DNA from 2 places in the Streptomyces montanus genome. Region 2 is predicted to be linked to the other one. Evidence: riboswitches for the same ligand, from Rfam matches in the RefSeq annotation. Region 2 holds a riboswitch; the other holds the start of a gene.

Region 1 (5,785 bases), on a different contig from region 2:
GCCGGTGCCTGACGAGGGCGGGGTGGCGTCCGAGGACGTTGGCTATCGCGGTCCGACGGCGTGCGCGGCCGCGGGCATCACCTACCGGCAACTGGACTACTGGGCCCGGACCGGGCTTGTCGAACCCAGCGTGCGGCCCGCCTACGGCTCGGGGACGCAGCGGCTGTACAGCTTCCGGGACGTCGTCGTCCTGAAGATCGTCAAGCGGTTCCTCGACACGGGCGTGTCGCTGCAGAACATCCGCACCGCGGTCCAGCACCTCCGGGAGCGCGGGTTCCGCGACCTGGAGCGCATGACCCTGATGAGCGACGGGGCGACGGTCTACGAGTGCTCCTCGCCCGACGAGGTCCACGCGCTGCTCCAGGGCGGGCAGGGCATCTTCGGGATCGCCGTCGGTGTGGTCTGGCGGGATGTGGAGAGCGCGCTCTCGCAGCTGCACGGCGAGCGGATCGACACAGGTGAGACGCTCGTAGGGCACCATCCCGCGGACGAGCTGGCACGGCGCCGCAACCGCGCGGTCTGAGACCTCACGGCCGGACCGATCACAGGGCATTGTCAGTGGCGTAGGGCAGCATCGGAGATGTGAGAAACACGCCCACGATCCTGCATCTGGACATGGATGCCTTCTACGCTTCGGCCGAACAGGCAGCCAAGCCGAGCCTGCGCGGCAAAGCGGTGATCGTGGGGGGACTCGGGCCGCGTGGAGTGGTAGCCACCGCCTCGTACGAGGCGCGGGTCTTCGGGGTCCATTCGGCGATGCCCATGGCGCAGGCGCGCCGGCTGGCGCCCAACGCCGCTTATCTGGTGCCGCGCTTCGGGTTCTACCGGGAGATCAGCGAGCAGGTGATGGGGCTGCTGCGGGAGCTGTCGCCGTTGGTGGAGCCGCTGAGCCTGGACGAGGCGTTCGTGGACCTGGAGGCGGGGGGAACGGCCTGGGACGAGGAGTCGGCGCGGCTGACGGGTACGAAGCTGCGCGGGGACATCCGGGCTGTCACCGGGCTCACGGGGTCAGTGGGGCTCGCCGTCTCCAAGATGCTCGCGAAGATCGCCTCCGAGCAGGCCAAGCCGGACGGCCTGGTGCTGATAGAGCCGGGGACGGAGCGAGCGATGCTGGGACCCCTGCCGGTGCGGACGCTGCCGGGAGTGGGGCCGGCCACCGGTGATCACCTGCGGCGGGTCGGCATCACCACGGTCGAGGAGGTCGCGGAGGCGGGCGAGGACGAGCTCGTGCGGCTTCTCGGCAAAGCCCACGGGAGCGCGCTGTACGCCATGGCGCTGGCGCTCGACGAGCGGCCCGTGGTGGCCGAGCGGGACACCAAGTCGGTGTCCGTCGAGGACACGTACGACGTGGACATCCATGACCGGGTCCGGGTGCGGGTGGAGGTGCAGCGGCTCGCCGACCGGTGTGTGCGGCGGCTGCGGGACGCCGGGCGGTCGGGGCGGACCGTGGTGCTCAAGGTGCGGCGGTACGACTTCTCGACGCTCACCCGGTCCGACACGCTGCGTGGGCCGACGGACGACCCCTCGGTGGTGCGGGAAGCGGCGGCGCGGCTGCTCGAGACCGTCGACACCACGGGGGGCGTACGGCTCCTGGGGGTCGGTGTCACGGGGCTCGCCGACTTCACGCAGGAGGACCTCTTCGCCCAGGCGCAGGCGGCCGCCGGGGAGCTGGAGCCGCCGGCCGAGGAGGAGGCTGAGGAGTCGGCCGAGAAGCAGGAGACGCCCACGGTGCGACGGTGGTCGGCGGGGCATGACGTACGGCATGCCGAGTTCGGACCCGGATGGGTGCAGGGCAGTGGCCTTGGGCGGGTCACCGTGCGGTTCGAGACGCCCGACTCCGAGCCGGGGCGCGTGCGCACGTTCCGGACCGACGATCCGGAGCTGGAGCCGGCGGAACCGCTGCCGCTGGTGCGACGAAGACCTCAGGTCTCGTCCGAGCCCGCCAGGTGGCCGCAGTCGCGGTCCGGCGGTGGGGGCGGAGGCGCCACATCGAGGCCGTAGTGGTGATAGAGCTGGATTTCCTGCTCGGGGGAGAGGTGGCGGCCGACGCCGAAGTCGGGGGCGTCCTTGATCAGGGCGCGGTCGAAGGGGACCCGCAGGGCACCCTCGACCAGTTCGCTGGGCTCCAGGGGCACAAAGGCGTCCCTGCTGAACAGACCGGTGCGTATGGCCGCCCATTCCGGCACGCCGGTCGCATCGTCGAGATAGACCTCGTCGACGGTGCCGATCTTGTTGCCATTGCGGTCGAACGCCTTGCGGCCGATCAGTTTGCGCGGATCGACGTCGGTCTGCACGGGACCTCCAGCTGCTCACAACTCATCCGTAAGCACTACGAAAGAGCACTTTGAGGAGGGCGGCCACTCGAGGGAAGCCCGCTGGTAGGCTGGCAACGGCCGCTGACCCCGTGCGGGAGAGTCCTCCAGACTTCACCGGAGGCGCCGAAGGAGCAAATCCTCCCCGGAATCTCTCAGGCCCACGTACCGCACGGACGAGGTCACTCTGGAAAGCAGGGCGGGCGTCCACGGCTCCCGCTCTCACCGACGGTGCAAGCCGGATCGCCGAGTGCGGGCGGACCGGCGAAGCTCTCAGGTTGAGATGACAGAGGGGGAGGCCGTCCGGGCACCCACGCCGTGGTGCCCTCGAAGGTCGTGTCAGACCAGGAGGCCTCCGCAATGACCGCCCATCGCATTCCACTCTCCGAGCTCGAACAGGGAATCCCTTTCGAACAGCGCCACATCGGGCCCGACACCGAGGCCCGGGCGAAGATGCTCGCGCAGGTGGGGTACGGCTCGCTCGACGAGCTGACGGCCATCGCGGTCCCGGACGTGATCAAGAACGCCGAGGCGCTCGCTCTGCCCGGCGCGCGCACCGAGGCCGAGGTCCTCGCCGAGTTGCGTTCCCTGGCGGACCGTAACGAGGTCCTCGACTCGATGATCGGGCTCGGCTACTACGGCACGTTCACGCCGCCGGTGATCCTGCGCAACGTCATGGAGAACCCGGCCTGGTACACCGCGTACACGCCGTACCAGCCGGAGATCTCGCAGGGCCGCCTGGAGGCGCTGCTGAACTTCCAGACCATGGTCGCCGAGCTGACGGGCCTGCCCACCTCCGGTGCCTCGCTGCTCGACGAGGGCACCGCGGCCGCCGAGGCGATGGCGCTGTCGCGGCGCGTGGGCAAGGTCAAGAACGGTGTCTTCCTCGTCGACGCGGACACGCTGCCGCAGACCATCGCCGTGATCGAGACGCGCGCCGAACCGACCGGAGTCGAGGTCGTCGTCGCGGACCTGAGCGACGGCATTCCGGCCGAGATCGCCGAGCGCGGCGTCACCGGAGTGCTCCTCCAGTACCCGGGCGCCTCCGGTGCCGTACGGGACATCAAGCCCGTCATCGACCAGGCGCACGAGCTGGGCGCGATCGTCACCGTCGCCGCCGATCTGCTCGCGCTGACGCTGCTCACCTCACCGGGTGAGCTCGGCGCGGACATCGCGGTCGGCACGACACAGCGCTTCGGAGTGCCGATGGGCTTCGGCGGGCCGCACGCCGGATACATGGCCGTGCGCGAGAAGTTCGCGCGCAACCTGCCCGGCCGTCTCGTCGGCGTCTCGGTCGACGCGGACGGCAACAAGGCATATCGGCTGGCCCTGCAGACGCGGGAGCAGCACATCCGCCGGGAAAAGGCGACGAGCAACATCTGTACGGCGCAGGTGCTGCTTGCCGTGATGGCCGGGATGTACGCCGTGTACCACGGCCCTCAGGGCCTCAAGGCGATCGCGGGGCGCACCCACCGGTACGCCACGATCCTCGCGGCGGGCCTGAAGGCGGGCGGCGTCGAGGTCGTGCACGAGGCCTACTTCGACACGCTGACCGTGCGGGTGCCGGGCAGGGCCGCCGAGACCGTCGCGGCCGCGCGCGACGGCGGGGTCAACCTGCGCCTCGTCGACGCCGATCATGTGTCCGTCGCCTGCGACGAGACCACCACACGCACCCAACTGGGCGCGGTCTGGACCGCGTTCGGCGTCCGGGGCGACATCGAGGCGCTGGACGCGTCCGTCGTGGACACGCTGCCCGCCGCGCTGCTGCGCACCGACGAGTACCTCGCGCACCCGGTGTTCCACCAATACCGCTCCGAGACCGCGATGCTGCGCTACCTGCGCCGCCTCGCCGACCGCGACTACGCGCTCGACCGCGGGATGATCCCGCTGGGCTCCTGCACGATGAAGCTCAACGGGACCACCGAGATGGAGCCGGTCACCTGGCCCGAGTTCGGACAGCTGCACCCCTTCGCGCCCGCCGGCCAGGCACAGGGCTACCTCACGCTCATCCATGAACTGGAGGAGCAGCTCGCCGAGGTCACCGGCTATGACAAGGTGTCGCTCCAGCCCAACGCCGGTTCGCAGGGCGAACTGGCGGGCCTGCTGGCCGTACGCGGCTATCACCGTGCGAACGGCGACGAGCAGCGCACCATCTGCCTCATCCCGTCCTCCGCGCACGGCACCAACGCGGCGAGCGCCGTGATGGCCGGCATGAAGGTCGTCGTCGTGAAGACCGCCGACGACGGTGAGATCGACATCGAGGACCTGCGCGCCAAGATCGAGCAGTACCGCGACGAGCTGGCGGTGCTGATGATCACGTACCCCTCGACGCACGGCGTCTTCGAGGAGCACGTCGCCGACATCTGCGCGCAGGTGCACGACGCGGGCGGGCAGGTGTACGTCGACGGCGCCAACCTCAACGCGCTGGTGGGCCTTGCCAAGCCGGGCCGCTTCGGCGGGGACGTCTCGCATCTCAACCTGCACAAGACGTTCTGCATCCCGCACGGCGGCGGAGGTCCGGGCGTCGGCCCCGTCGGTGTGCGCGCGCACCTCGCGCCGTATCTGCCGAACCACCCCATGCAGCCCGCCGCGGGTCCGGAGACGGGCGTCGGTCCCCTCTCGGCCGCTCCCTGGGGTTCGGCCGGGATACTGCCGATCTCCTGGGCGTACGTACGTCTCATGGGCGGCGAGGGGCTCAAGCGGGCCACGCAGGTGGCCGTGCTGTCCGCCAACTACATCGCCAAGCGCCTGGAGCCGCACTACCCGGTGCTCTACACCGGCCCGGGCGGGCTCGTGGCGCACGAGTGCATCATCGATCTGCGGCCGCTGACCAAGGCGACCGGCGTGAGCGTCGACGACGTCGCCAAGCGGCTGATCGACTACGGGTTCCACGCGCCGACGATGTCGTTCCCGGTGGCCGGCACGCTGATGATCGAGCCGACCGAGAGCGAGGACCTGGCCGAACTCGACCGGTTCTGCGAGGCGATGATCGCCATCCGCGCGGAGATCGAGGAGGTCGGCTCGGGCGAGTGGCCGGCGGACGACAACCCGCTGCGGAACGCTCCGCACACGGCGGCCGCGCTCGGCGGCGCGTGGGACCACGCGTACAGCCGTGAGCAGGCCGTGTTCCCGGCGGGTGTCGCGGCCGCGGACAAGTACTGGCCGCCGGTGCGGCGCATCGACCAGGCGTACGGCGACCGGAACCTGGTCTGCTCCTGCCCGCCGCTGGACGCCTACGAGGACTAGAAGGCGTGCTTCCCGTCCGCCGGCCGCCTCGCGCGCCGGCGGACGGCACTCCCGAACCGCTGCCCGATGTCGCCGGGTGAGCGGGACCCCAGCACCTGGGCAGTGCCTCGCCGCTGGTCGGCGCGGCCCAGGCGTGCTTTAGGGCCTGTCCGGCGGATCATGCAGGGGCTGCGGGGTCTGGCACGCACATCTGCGGCGTTGTCGTCAGTCGCCGACTCCCCCAAGCT
Region 2 (5,785 bases):
CGCCCAGCGTCTTGTGCGTCGTGGTCGTGACCACGTGCGCGTGCGGGACGGGGTTCGGGTGCAGGCCCGCCGCCACCAGGCCCGCGAAGTGCGCCATGTCCACCATCAGATACGCGCCGACCTCGTCGGCGATCCGGCGGAACGCGGCGAAGTCCAGCTGACGCGGGTACGCCGACCAGCCGGCCACGATCAGCTTCGGCTTGGACTCCTTGGCGAGGCGCTCGACCTCGGCCATGTCGACCTGGCCGGTCGCATCGTCCACGTGGTACGCGACCACGTTGTAGAGCTTGCCGGAGAAGTTGATCTTCATGCCGTGGGTCAGGTGCCCGCCGTGTGCGAGGTTCAGGCCCATGATCGTGTCGCCGGGCTTGAGCAGGGCGAACATCGCGGCGGCGTTGGCCTGGGCGCCCGAGTGCGGCTGCACGTTGGCGTGTTCGGCGCCGAAGAGCTCCTTGACGCGGTCGATGGCGATCTGCTCGACCACGTCGACGTGCTCGCAGCCGCCGTAGTAGCGGCGGCCCGGGTAGCCCTCGGCGTACTTGTTGGTGAGTACGGAGCCCTGGGCCTCCATGACCGCCACCGGAGCGAAGTTCTCCGAGGCGATCATCTCCAGGGTGGACTGCTGACGGTTCAGCTCGGCGTCGACGGCGGCGGCGACGTCCGGGTCGAGTTCAGAGAGGGGCTGGTTCAGAAGCGACATCGGTCAGGAGTCCTCAAGATCCGGAGAATTCGGTGTACTCGTCCGCGGAGAGCAGGTCCTTCGGTTCCTGCGCGATGCGAATCCTGAACAGCCAGCCGCCTTCGAACGGGGCGGTGTTCACCAGTGCGGGGTCGTCCACGACGTCCTGGTTGATCTCGGTGACCTCACCGGACACCGGCGAGTACAGATCGCTCACCGACTTCGTCGACTCCAGCTCGCCGCAGGTCTCGCCCTCGGTCACCGTGGTGCCGACCTCGGGGAGCTGGGCGTAGACGACGTCGCCGAGCGCGTTGGCCGCGAACTCGGTGATGCCGACCGTCGCGACGCCGTCCTCGGCGGCCGACAGCCACTCGTGCTCCTTGCTGTAACGCAGCTGCTGGGGGTTGCTCATGGCCTGAATTCTCCTGTACGCGAGGGAGTGCTGGTGAACGGGTGGGCTGGTGAGATGCCCTTTGCGCTACGAGACGGCACACGGGGCCGCAGGTCACGTCGGCGCGCTGCCGACCCCGACGCCGGGACTACTTCCGGCGCTTGTAGAAGGGCAACGCCACGACCTCGTACGGCTCGTGACTGCCCCGGATGTCCACGCCGACACCGGGCGTGCCGGGCGCGGCGTGCGTGGCGTCCACGTACGCCATCGCGATCGGCTTGCCGAGGGTGGGCGAGGGCGCGCCCGAGGTGACCTCGCCGACGACCTCGCCGCCGGCGACGACCGCGTACCCGGCGCGCGGGACGCGGCGGCCCTCGGCGATCAGACCGACGAGGACACGCGGGGGGTTCTCCTCGGCCCTGGAGGCGGCCTCGGTGAGCGCCTCGCGCCCCACGAAGTCGCCCTCCTTCTCGAACTTCACGACCCGGCCGAGCCCCGCGTCGAACGGCGTCAGCGAGGTGCTCAGCTCATGCCCGTACAGCGGCATGCCCGCCTCCAGGCGCAGGGTGTCGCGGCAGGAGAGGCCGCAGGGGACCAGGCCCGCCGCGGAGCCCGCGTCGGTCAGCGCCTGCCACAGCTTCTCCGCGTCGGCCGGGGAGACGAACAGCTCGAAGCCGTCCTCGCCGGTGTAGCCGGTGCGGGCGATCAGGGCCGGGACGCCCGCGACGGTGCCGGGCAGGCCCGCGTAGTACTTGAGGCCGTCCAGGTCGGCGTCGGTGAGGGACTTGAGGATGCCGGAGGACTCGGGGCCCTGGATAGCGAGCAGCGCGTACGCGTCGCGGTCGTCGCGCACGGCGGCGTCGAAGCCGGCGGCGCGCTCGGTCAGGGCGTCCAGGACCACCTGGGCGTTGGAGGCGTTGGCGACGACCATGTACTCGCTCTCCCCGAGCCGGTACACGATCAGGTCGTCGAGGATGCCGCCGTCGGCCCGGCAGATCATGGTGTAGCGGGCGCGGCCCACGCCGACCGAGGAGAGGTTGCCGACCAGCGCGTGGTCGAGGAGCCGGCCGGCCTGGGGGCCGGTGACGGTGATCTCGCCCATGTGGGAGAGGTCGAAGAGGCCTGCCCTGGTACGGACGGCGATGTGTTCGTCCCGCTCGGAGCCGTACCGCAGAGGCATGTCCCAGCCGGCGAAGTCGGTCATCGTCGCGCCGAGCGAACGATGCAGGGCATCGAGCGCGGTGCGCCGTGGCGTGAGGGGCGCGGCGTTACTGCTCATCGGTTCTGCTCCCAGGGCATGACGGGCGAGGTCGTTCCTCCCCATCTGTCATCGGAACCTGAGAGGTTCGCCATGACCGTCGGCAGCCGGCGGTCACGGTTTGCACCTTGGGTGGAGCCACTGGACAGCGGCCCGCTTTTCAGATGTGCCTCGCCCGCGCGGTAACGGGGCCTGAGAGATTCAAGGGAGGGACTTGCTCCTTCGGCGCCCGGGTACGCGTACCCGGAACTCTCCCGCGCGGATTCAAGCGGCCGGTATGCAGTTGGCGCGCACATCATTGCACGCCTGGGTGCGGCACGGCAGGGGGACCTTTCACAGAGATCTGTGACGGGGCTGTGGCAGGACGAGAACCAAAATGACAGGTGGCACGCATTACCTTCTCTTTACACTCGACGGGGATGGGTCTCCCGACCCCAAGGGGAGGACGATCAGCGTGAACAGGACCACGGTGTACGCGACAGGTGCGGCCGTCGCACTGCCCAAGCAGCCCGCTGCCCCGGCCAGGGAGGCGTGCGGCCCGCTCCCGGCGCCCGTCGTCCGCGATCTGCGGGACCGTGCGGGACACAGTCCGCACGGCCTCCGCTTCGGCGCGGCCGACCTGGTCGTGGTCACGGGCCTCCCGGGCAGCGGCAAGTCGACCCTGATGCGCCGCGCCGTGACGGGCCTCCGTATCGACTCGCAGGACACCCGCGACCGCTGGGACCGCCGTCTGTCCCGCTTTGTGCCGTACGCGGTCTACCGCCCCCTCGTGCGGGCCGCGCACTACGCGGGCCTGCGCCGCGCCCTGCGCTCCGGTGAGGGGGTCGTCGTGCACGACTGCGGCACCCAGGCCTGGGTGCGCAACTGGATCGCCCGCGAAGCCAGGCGCCGGGGCGGCACGCTGCACCTGCTGCTGCTCGACGTCCCGCCGGACACCGCGCTGGACGGCCAGCGCGAGCGCGGCCGCGGCGTCTCGCGATACGCCTTCGCCCGGCACCGCGGCGCGGTCGACCGGCTGTTGCGCTCCGTCGAGGAGGGCGACCTGCCGGAGGGCTGCGACTCGGCCGTTCTCGTCGACCGTGCCGCGGCGGACGTGCTGCGGCGGATCGACTTCGGCGACTGAGTCCCTTCGGCGCCCCTTCGGTGGCTGAACCCCACTGGACGCCGCGTGGGGTGAAAGCTCCGCAGGCGATAGGGTTTACCCCCATCAGCAGAGGTTCCGAGCAGATGGTTACGCAGATGGACATACCGGTACAGGCGCACCCTCACCCGCATGCCGGCTGGCCCGGCAACGCGCTGGAGGAGGTGCTCGCCGCGTCCCTCGGCGCTCCCGGGGGGCCCGCGGCGCCCTCGGCGGGTGCCCGCATCGTGGAGGTCCTCGGGCGCAGCTTCCTCTGGGTGCCGCTGCCCAACGGCGGCGGCCCGCACAGCGGCCCGCTCGACCTGCCGATGATGGAGCTCGACGGACAGGCGTACGTTCCGGTCTTCAGCTCGGAGCAGCAGTTCCGGCAGATCGTGGGCGACCACATGTCGTACACCATCGCGCCCGCCGTGGAGTTCGCGCGCGGACTGCCGCCGCACGTGGGCATCGCGGTGAATCCGGACGGCACGGTCGGTGTGCCCCTGCCGCCGCCCGCCGTCGCCGCGTTGTGCCGGGCCGGACGGACTGAGCTGGACGGGCCCGCGAGCGGCGGCCGGGTCCGGCTGTTCGAGCCCGACTGGCAGGAGGACCCGGTGGACTTCCTGGCCGCCGCCTCGGCCGAGTTCGCGGGAACCGGTGTCGTGCTGAGTGCCCGCCGCTGCCTGGCGAGCATCGAGGGGGGCGACCCGGTGATGTTCATCGGCGTCGAACTGATCTCCTGGGACGAGGGGGCGCGTGCGCTCCCGTTGGACGCCCTGGGGCGGGCGCTCGCCCGGGTGCCGGTGGCGCCGCCTGTGAACCTCGTGTTCCTCGACGTCGCGCAGGACCCGGTGGGCGACTGGATGCGCGCCCGCGTGCGCCCCTTCCATCGGCACGGACACTGACGCCACGGGGTCACAGCCGCGGCCGCGTGCGCCGAGCCGCTGTCAGGATGGCGACCTAAGCTGGTTTCATGGCTCGGTCGGGGTTGGGGGTCTTTCGCTCGGGGGTCCGGCCCACGGCTGAGGCGCCAGTGAGTGCATCGGCCCCGGACGATGCAGAATGGCTCGGTCGGGTGGTGCGCGCTTCAAGTACATGACGCACGCCGGGCCTGTGGGGCATGTTGACAGGTATGTCGCGAAGGGGCGGTAGAGGGTGAGCGCGTCGGGCACAGCCGCGGCCGGGCAGGTCGAGCACATGCTGCGCCAGGTGACGCCCGGGCGTTACGACGCCTACGAGGCGCTCCTGCGGGCGCTCGCGACGCCCTCCGCGGGTCAGGTCTGGATGCTGCTCTGGCACGGCCAGGCCGGGTCGCCGGACGCCCAGTACGGGAACATGGAGGTGGAGGGCTTCAGTTACGCGCCCTGCGTCACCTCCGCCCAGGAACTCTCGGCCAGCGGCTGGAACCGTTCGTACGAGGTCGTCGACGGCCTCGACGTGGCCCGCACCCTCTACCCCGACCACTACGGCCTCTGGCTGAACCCGCACGCGCCCGGCGGTGGCGTCGGCATCCCCTGGCTCGACCTGCGCCGCATCGCCACCGGCCTGGAGCGGCAGCCCGCGGGCCCGCTCAGGATGGCCGAACCGGGCATCGAACTCCCGCAGTTCTACGCCCTGCTCGCGCAGAACGCGCATCGCACCGCCGCCGTGCGCTCGCTGCGCCGCGCCTGGGTGCAGCCGGCGCTCGGGGCGCCGTATCTCGCCATCGGCCTCGATGTGTACGACACCAGTCCGCCCGCCGTGGACTCGGTACGGGCGATGATGCAGCAGTCCATCGGCGCCGTGCCGGACGGGCTGCCGGTGTCGACCGTCGCGATGTCCGACGGGTACGACCCGGTGGCCATGTGGATGCGGGCCAACGCGCGGCCGTTCTACGACCGGGAGGCCCATGCGGCCCCCGCCCCGGCGACGGGTGGCTTCCCGGGCACGTACTGAGCCCGGTCCGCCGTCTGTCCCTCGAAAACCGCTTGCACCGGTTGTACCGCTTGCCGAGAGTCACCGCGCGTAGATTGTCCAAATCTACGCGGGTAAATGGGGTAGTGAGCCCCTTACGCCCCAACTATCCCCCGTCCGCCTCCCGTTATCGGCAGTCCGGATAACGGAACACCCCAGACAGCATCACGTTTAGGCATCCATTCACCGCCAAGTCTGGCAACAGATCGCTGAACCGTTGAAGACTCCGGCTCCAGGGGTGTTCTCCCCTGCGTTCGACAGACAGATCACGCCGCTACAGCGGCATGTGGGGGCCGGCTACCGCCGGTTTGAGAGGGGTCGCTGCCACGATGACGGCACCATTGCACGAGCCGACCGCGGAAGCGGCCCCGAGTGCTGCCGAGG

The links. Region 2 has a riboswitch for glycine ahead of gcvT (glycine cleavage system aminomethyltransferase GcvT). Riboswitches for the same ligand answer to the same signal wherever they lie in the genome.
Region 1: it holds a riboswitch for glycine, as region 2 does, so the genes downstream of both, gcvP (aminomethyl-transferring glycine dehydrogenase) here and gcvT (glycine cleavage system aminomethyltransferase GcvT) in region 2, are expected to answer to the same signal.

The regions. Positions count from the first base shown of each region.
Region 1 is NZ_VBZC01000024.1:125,391-131,175, reverse strand. Features, by position in the region: gene FE633_RS22690 (MerR family transcriptional regulator) at 1-523, shown strand, start outside; gene FE633_RS22685 (DNA polymerase IV) at 583-2,001, shown strand; gene FE633_RS22680 (PRC-barrel domain-containing protein) at 1,923-2,294, opposite strand; glycine riboswitch at 2,398-2,493, shown strand; gene gcvP (aminomethyl-transferring glycine dehydrogenase) at 2,673-5,558, shown strand.
Region 2 is NZ_VBZC01000023.1:103,500-109,284, reverse strand. Features, by position in the region: gene glyA (serine hydroxymethyltransferase) at 1-700, opposite strand, end outside; gene gcvH (glycine cleavage system protein GcvH) at 714-1,091, opposite strand; gene gcvT (glycine cleavage system aminomethyltransferase GcvT) at 1,219-2,349, opposite strand; glycine riboswitch at 2,385-2,498, opposite strand; glycine riboswitch at 2,499-2,595, opposite strand; gene FE633_RS21855 (AAA family ATPase) at 2,777-3,451, shown strand; gene FE633_RS21850 (enhanced serine sensitivity protein SseB) at 3,568-4,353, shown strand; gene FE633_RS21845 (enhanced serine sensitivity protein SseB C-terminal domain-containing protein) at 4,604-5,383, shown strand; gene FE633_RS21840 (ABC transporter permease) at 5,731-5,785, shown strand, end outside.